DNA from 2 places in the Candidatus Avelusimicrobium luingense genome. Region 1 is predicted to be linked to the other one. Evidence: riboswitches for the same ligand, from Rfam matches in the RefSeq annotation. Region 1 holds a riboswitch; the other holds the start of a gene.
The links. Region 1 has a riboswitch for S-adenosylmethionine ahead of ACQY3H_RS06025 (hypothetical protein). Riboswitches for the same ligand answer to the same signal wherever they lie in the genome.

Region 1 (3,415 bases):
TAACATTAAAAATAGGAGGATTCCCCCCACCCCATAAATCACCCATAATAAAAGTGTAGTGAATAAACGTAAATTCAAAAATACCGCCCCGACGATGCTGGCTTTACCTGCAAAAATTTTACTCACTTTAACGGTAGCCCCCGCCAGTTTGATAATACGCGCCGTCAATACTGCGCGCACTATTAACATAAGTACCCCCAAACACAGCACCATAAACCATCTGGGAAGTGCGGTAGGCGTACGCCTAGCCGATTGAAAAACTTCACGCACGCTTCCGCGCACGAGCACTTTGGCTTGATCTTTGGCGATGCCGTCTTGCAAATTTTCCACATGCGCGAGCAGATTGGCTTGCACCTTATCAATAATATCATCAATAAAATCTTCCCACGCTCCGCACGCCAAGTGTATGGCGTATATAAATGATGCAAGCAGCGCATAACCGAAACAAAATCCCCCTACCGTCACAAGTACCAGTAGAGACAAAACGGTTTTAACCGTTGAAGAAAAAGAAGATAACCATGAGAAGTACAGGGCCAAGCCACACAACAAAAAAAGTCCCAACCCGGCGACAACATGCGGTAAAAACACCCGGCGGAAAATTTGAACGGCGTAAAGAATGCCTTGGGTAAAGGCGGATGGGTTAGTCGTCATGACAACCACAATGCCCGCAACAGCCGTTGCACACGTGACCTTCGGCTTTGTGAACGCCGGGCACGCGGTCGGAAATTTTGACGACTTTGCCTAATTTTTTATCGTAAATATAAGTACCCGTAGTATTATTTTGGCTCATACGGGTATTATAGCAAGTTTAGAACACTAGACAAAAAATCAATATTAAATTTCATCAACAAAAGATTATCTTGTTAGTAAAAACAAGAAGGAATTATTGAGTAAAAAAATATTTTTTGAAAAGATTTAGAAAAAATGTTACAATAATTAGGTAGTAAAAAATGAGTTGTAAATTTTCCGCGCAAATGCGGCGAATAAAAAACTGATTTCCGCGCCCATAGCTCAATGGATAGAGTGTCAGCCTGCGGAGCTGAAGATACAAGTTCGATTCCTGTTGGGCGCACGTCTTAAGAAATTTCCGCTCTCTTTTTGAGAGCGGATTTTTTTATCATTTATCGACGACAAATCCCCAATTTTTACTCACTTTCCTAAAACCCGAAAAATCGCTCATTTTTGGCACAAAATGGCAGAATTTTGGACACTATAATTTTGCCATTTTCTCGACGAGGATTTCTAATTTGTCAGGCAAAAATGGTGTACAATTTGGACACTAAAAAAGAGCACAAAGCCAAAAGTTCGATTCCCAGTATAAATATAGAATTGTTTTAGTTCTCGACGAGAGCGTTAGCAACATAAGCAACATTATGTATCAAAAACTATAAAACCGCTCGGCAGAAAAATGGCAGAAAAATTCTTAAAGTTCTATGCCTATTATAGGAATCGAACTTGGTATTTTATTCTGCCATTCTACATACTTTTGGCAGAATAATTACTCTAGTTTAGGATTGGCTCTCCCTATGAATATCATATTCGGGGTGATGTTTTTTCATGCGTTTCTCATAATAAAATTTACCGATGTTGGAACCACCGCATACTTTCCGTATAAGATAATCCCACTCTTTTTCCGTAAGTGTCGCTTCCAACCTGTCTCGCTCTCTCAGGAACTCTTTGGTACTTAAAATAGGGCTAATGAATTGCTCTAGCACGAAGTGTTTCCTAACCCGCCATGGAGCATTATTATAAACTTCTTGCCAATACTCACTCCACTCCGGACCTAAACGCATTCTAGCCATTTTGTTTACTATCTTCTGTATTCTTGTGCTCATAAAAATACCTCCATGTGGTTGTATTATTTATCCCACAGAGAGGCAAAAGAAAACCCATCGTAAAGATGGGCTTAAATTCGTATATTCCCATCTTCCAAGCATTAGCACCTTGCCTTGCGGTAGGTTGCTGTGTAGTCATCGGGCTTGTCCCTCGTACACTCTCTATGGTAAGTATAGTATAGCAATTTTTAGTATCGCTTTGGTTTTATCCTTTAAAAACTGATTTCCTATGAAATTCGAGATATACTTTCCTGGCTTCAGTAATTGGTAATGCCTGAAAAAAATCATTGTCATGAATTCCTATACGTTTCCAATTTTGTGCAGAAATCCAGTTGGAAAGTTGGACATGTTTATCATCGGTAAAAGTGATAAATCCTCGATCAAACAATTTGTCATAAAGAGGAGAAAGCATAAAACCATTTTGTGGATCTATTTTTTCTTTATCGGTTGAAACAGCCCAGGGTTTAATATGGCTGGCAATCAATAAGCGGTCGTCGCTAATCATAGTAATTGGGCAGAAGGGGCATTCTTCTAGCAATAGCTCTCTGTACTTCCCCTGCCCAATGCGTGCTTTTCGGATTTCTTGATTTTTAGGACTTTCTTCTTGCTCATTCTCTTGGCCTTTATTAGCTACACCCTTTCCATAAATAAAAACCAAAGGCCCATTCTTCTTTTCCGCAATAGCATCAAAATCCACAAATAATTTCCAGTAAAAGAGTGAATGTCCACTGGAATCTTTAATTTCCATGGCGGAAATATAGCTTACTAAAGGAAGAGATAGTTCACGTATTAACTGATACCCAAAATCTGACGAGTTAATGTACCCCCGAGGACCTTGTATTTGAGTCTGATCGGTAACATTAAATGGAATGACTTCTGGTAAGGTTTGCACTTTCTTCATGCGCTCAGCCCATAACGTAGGAAATTCCTTTGCACCACGATAAGGTTGAGAAGGATGCATATATTCTTCTTTGAGTGTCTCCAAATACGTAATTAAATCTTTCTTCAAAACGAAACAAGGAGCCACAAATCCTGCTTTTCCAAAAAAGGATCGCATTTCTTCTTTGGTTCCAAAATAGAGTTTGCTTTCTCCATGGCCGCCACCTAATTTATTGTCTCCCAATACTATACAATCAGGAACAGTTACGATATGATCAAATAAATTTTCGACTTTAAAATTTTGTCCGTTTATTTGCATGATTCTACCCCATATTTGGTAATATCCATTTGTTTTAGTAAAGCTATTAAGACATCTACCACGATACTATTACCTGCTTGTTGATACATGGAAGTATCAGAAACCGCAATTTTGAACGAATCTCGGAAGCCCATTAGTCGCAAGCATTCCCGAGGAGTTAATTTGCGGATACGTCCCGTATGGGTAACATAATTATCAACGCCCGCACGATGCATTTTATGCATAGTTTGTAGCAGGGGGCGAGCGATATTCAAATCGGTTTTAACCGGAGTGCTGAAATTTTTGGTACCAGTGGACAGCACATATTTTTTCACTTTATCGGACAAATAGTATTTTTCTTCTACTTTTCTCACATCAAACACAAATTCATCGCTATCAATTT
Region 2 (3,415 bases), on a different contig from region 1:
AGCCTCATGCTGGCCAACGCGCTTACATGGATAGTAGTAAGCGGAGTGTTCTTGCCGCTGATGGTGCGCCGCGCTAAGGCCGAAGAACAGTGGCTTTTGCAAAAAAATCCCGATTATGCCCTTTACCAAAATAATGTGCGGATGTTGAGCGTGACTTTAGCGGGCGGGTGGAGTGTCTTGGTTCGGTTGGTACTGGCGCTTGCCCTGTGTTATTTTACGGCGGCTCACCAAATTACACTGTCTGTATTAGGCGGACTTGTGTTTATCCACTTATACTTGGGATATAGTCTTAAACCGGAAAAAACGGCCTTTTCATACCGTTCCAAATCGGGCATGATGACGGTATTTGGGCTATTGGGGTTATATGTACACCCGGCGTTTTTCTATTTTTTCTATGTAATCGTTGCAATGTGCTTATATGGCTTAAAATGGAATTGCCCGTGCATGTGGGTATATGAGAAATACCACGGGTGTCCGTGTTTTATGCTGATCAAAAAGTGCCGATTGCAGAGATGAGGTTTATTTGGTAAATTGCACGTCCAAACAGGTGATTTTGTCGTCTTTAATTTGCATGCGAATTTTCTCGCCGTTAAATGTCCAGAAACAAAAAGTATCATTGGATTCAATGCATACTTCTACGCAACATTGATCGCTGTTTCTAAACTCATCCTTTATATTCCAAAAGTCTTTAATGTATAAGTTGCTATAAATATCGCTGTAATCCATCCATATCAATTCTTTTCCGCCTACTTGATACGTGTACGTTTTCAAAGCCGATTTTGCCCACTCCGGATCCATTTCGGCTGCTTTTTTAAGCAGATCGGAAAATTCTTTACCGGCAGCGGTTTGGCAATATAACAGTAACGTGTTCCATAGGTGCGTAGGATGCGATAATAATCTATTGCATTGTTGGTAGCTATGCGTTCGTGACAATTTAGGCAATGAAATTTAATCACATGCCCACCGGATAATGCCGAAGCGATACAAGAATAAGGTAGTAACTTTATTTTGCCGCAAGTGGGGCAGACGGCACGTGGGAAAATATAGCCGGGAGGTGTAAATTTGCCCAACCAGCAAAGTCCAAGTTCCATGAGCATAAACCCGTTGAAAACCATTTCGTCATCTTGCATTAAAATACCGGGATATAACTCGCCAAAATGATATGTTTGTCGTATGCGCGAAAGCCAGTGCCAACGTTTCCTGTCTTGCGCCAACGTGAGCGAACAGGTTAAATCCTTTTTATAACTGACAAGTCCATAATTTAAGTGGTATTGATAACCGGACATATACCAACTCCACATTTCGGGTGTAAGGCTCGCTCCTGTATTGAAGGCAGCCACTACCTGAACATAATGTTTGGTCAGTGTTTTAAGAAATACCGCTAGTTTATCCTGTTCTTCTTTTGTCCATCCTTCCACATCCAATTCTGTTAAAATTACCGTTGCTAAACTGATATGTAACCGATAAAAATTAGTTAGCATTTCTATGGGCGTTTTTTTAATAAAATCATGTATGCTGTGTGTATTAAAGACCAAAATTTCCCGCAAGGGATGTTTTTGTTTCAAATCGCGCACGAACTGCTCTAAGGCAAATGCACCGCCGATTGAGTCTCCCGTAATAATAAAACTATTATATTGCGGATCGGCTAAATTCTCGTTAATATATGATAAGTGTTTTTTTAACTCCGGTGCATTTAGAAAAAAATTATTTGTCATATTGGGGCTCCTTGTTTGTTTGGATAGTAGATATCTCACCGCGCATACCACGTAGAGAAGCGCATAGCATGGCATATTTGAATTTCATTTGCATCGTATGGTGATTTTTAATCATTTGTAGGATAACTTTATAATAAAAGTGTTTCAAATAATGCTGAATCTGCGGATAGGACTCGGGGTGCTCTTTTTGCAAATCGTCTAAAAATCCGACCTCTTTTTTTTCAGTTAAAAAAACATGCAAACTACGAATGCCGGCAAGTTTTATTTTAACGTTCATTTCCGTCGGGAATTTAAGATGTTTTAAACTATCTCCGCCAGCTTTTAGAAAATCTTCGTGGGTGATTATTTTTTTATCGTAAAGGTATTTAAATAACCCCACTTCCAATTTAGCATTGTCATCGGTGTGTTTCGATGGCAATTGTTTTTGATACATATTGTTAAGAACTATGTTCATAACTACCTCTTTTTAGATAAATTCCACAGGAGTATCAAAAAGAAAACCCATCGCAAAGATGGGCTTAAACGGTAAGAGGTCCCATCTTTCAAGCATTAGCACCTTGCTTGGGCAGGTTGCTGTGTAGTCGTCGGGCTTGCCCCTCGTACACTCTCTATGGTACTTATAGTATAGCAAAATGATGCGACAACAGGTTGTCGTGCGAATGTTATATTCTATAAAAAAGGAGAAAAACTATGAAACAATATGACATGGTTGAAATATGGAAACGCAGTAAAGAAGACGAAGATGTGCAATTAGAGGCACTTTTTGATGCGTTGTATGCGCTTAAAAGGTGACAGAGGATGATTTATTTATTTACTTACACAGTAAGGGGCTTAGAGATAGAGGATATATTTATCCCAAGAGGGAAGCCGTGCAGCACTTTATGCGTTACCAACTTACCTACAAAGGAGAGCCGTTTTTGGATAAAATGAACTGTTATCATCATAGCCCGATTGATTTGGCTATCAAATTTATGAACGTATTTCCAAAGCCATTGAACACGAAGAGGAGGGCGTAGCATTTTATACATGCACGGGCGCTCCGGCTGTGATGGGCACGATCGTGTGTATGGGCAAAATGCAAGACGGAAAGTATATAACTAATCCAACCGAAGGTGCGCCGCGCAAACTGGTGGACAAACTAACTCCCAACGATATTTTGATGTTTTTAACTAAATACGGCAAATGGCTCAAGGATCCGCTTCTGATGTTTGGCGTGTGGCGAACGTACGCTAAAAACAAGTATGGACCGTGGCTTATGTGCTTATGCCACCATTTAGGCACAGGTCGCTGGGAAGATTATTACGAATATGCTTTTGATGCCGGACTAGACGCTATTGACTATATTGGCACTAAGTTTTAACTTGACTTCTAGGCCCAGAAGAAGCGTGAAGGCGTAGATATTTATAAGCACGTGCGCCACTTCCTACCCATCCCCGGTCAGCATAAAAACAAAAGATTCTTTACAATTCACAAAAATCTGCCAAAAAGCGCATGCTCAAAGTGGTGCATAAAAATCCCCGTCGGGGTTTAACCCTAACGGGGATAAATGCTAATAATCAAAAACTAAAATACGGAGTTGACGAGATTCGTCCTGCATAAATTTCCTGACGGAAATTTTGCCCGGAACCGCCCTCGCGGTATTCGCCTTTGCCTAACGGCAAAACTCATACATCGCTGTGGGCTTCGAATCTCGACGCGGC

Region 2: linked by a shared signal. The riboswitch ahead of ACQY3H_RS02210 (hypothetical protein) and the one ahead of ACQY3H_RS06025 (hypothetical protein) in region 1 are both predicted to bind S-adenosylmethionine.

What each region holds. Positions count from the first base shown of each region.
Region 1 covers NZ_CACVTK010000006.1:9,342-12,756, forward strand. The annotation lists gene ACQY3H_RS06010 (hypothetical protein) at 1-651, opposite strand, end outside; gene ACQY3H_RS06015 (hypothetical protein) at 641-790, opposite strand; tRNA gene ACQY3H_RS06020 (tRNA-Arg) at 1,001-1,072, shown strand; gene ACQY3H_RS06025 (hypothetical protein) at 1,509-1,802, opposite strand; SAM riboswitch class I at 1,920-2,006, opposite strand; gene ACQY3H_RS06030 (HNH endonuclease) at 2,041-3,033, opposite strand; gene ACQY3H_RS06035 (DNA cytosine methyltransferase) at 3,024-3,415, opposite strand, start outside.
Region 2 covers NZ_CACVTK010000002.1:154,578-157,992, reverse strand. The annotation lists gene ACQY3H_RS02225 (methyltransferase family protein) at 1-516, shown strand, start outside; gene ACQY3H_RS02220 (hypothetical protein) at 520-798, opposite strand; gene ACQY3H_RS02215 (hypothetical protein) at 768-1,715, opposite strand; gene ACQY3H_RS02210 (hypothetical protein) at 1,705-2,169, opposite strand; SAM riboswitch class I at 2,248-2,332, opposite strand; gene ACQY3H_RS02205 (hypothetical protein) at 2,764-3,075, shown strand.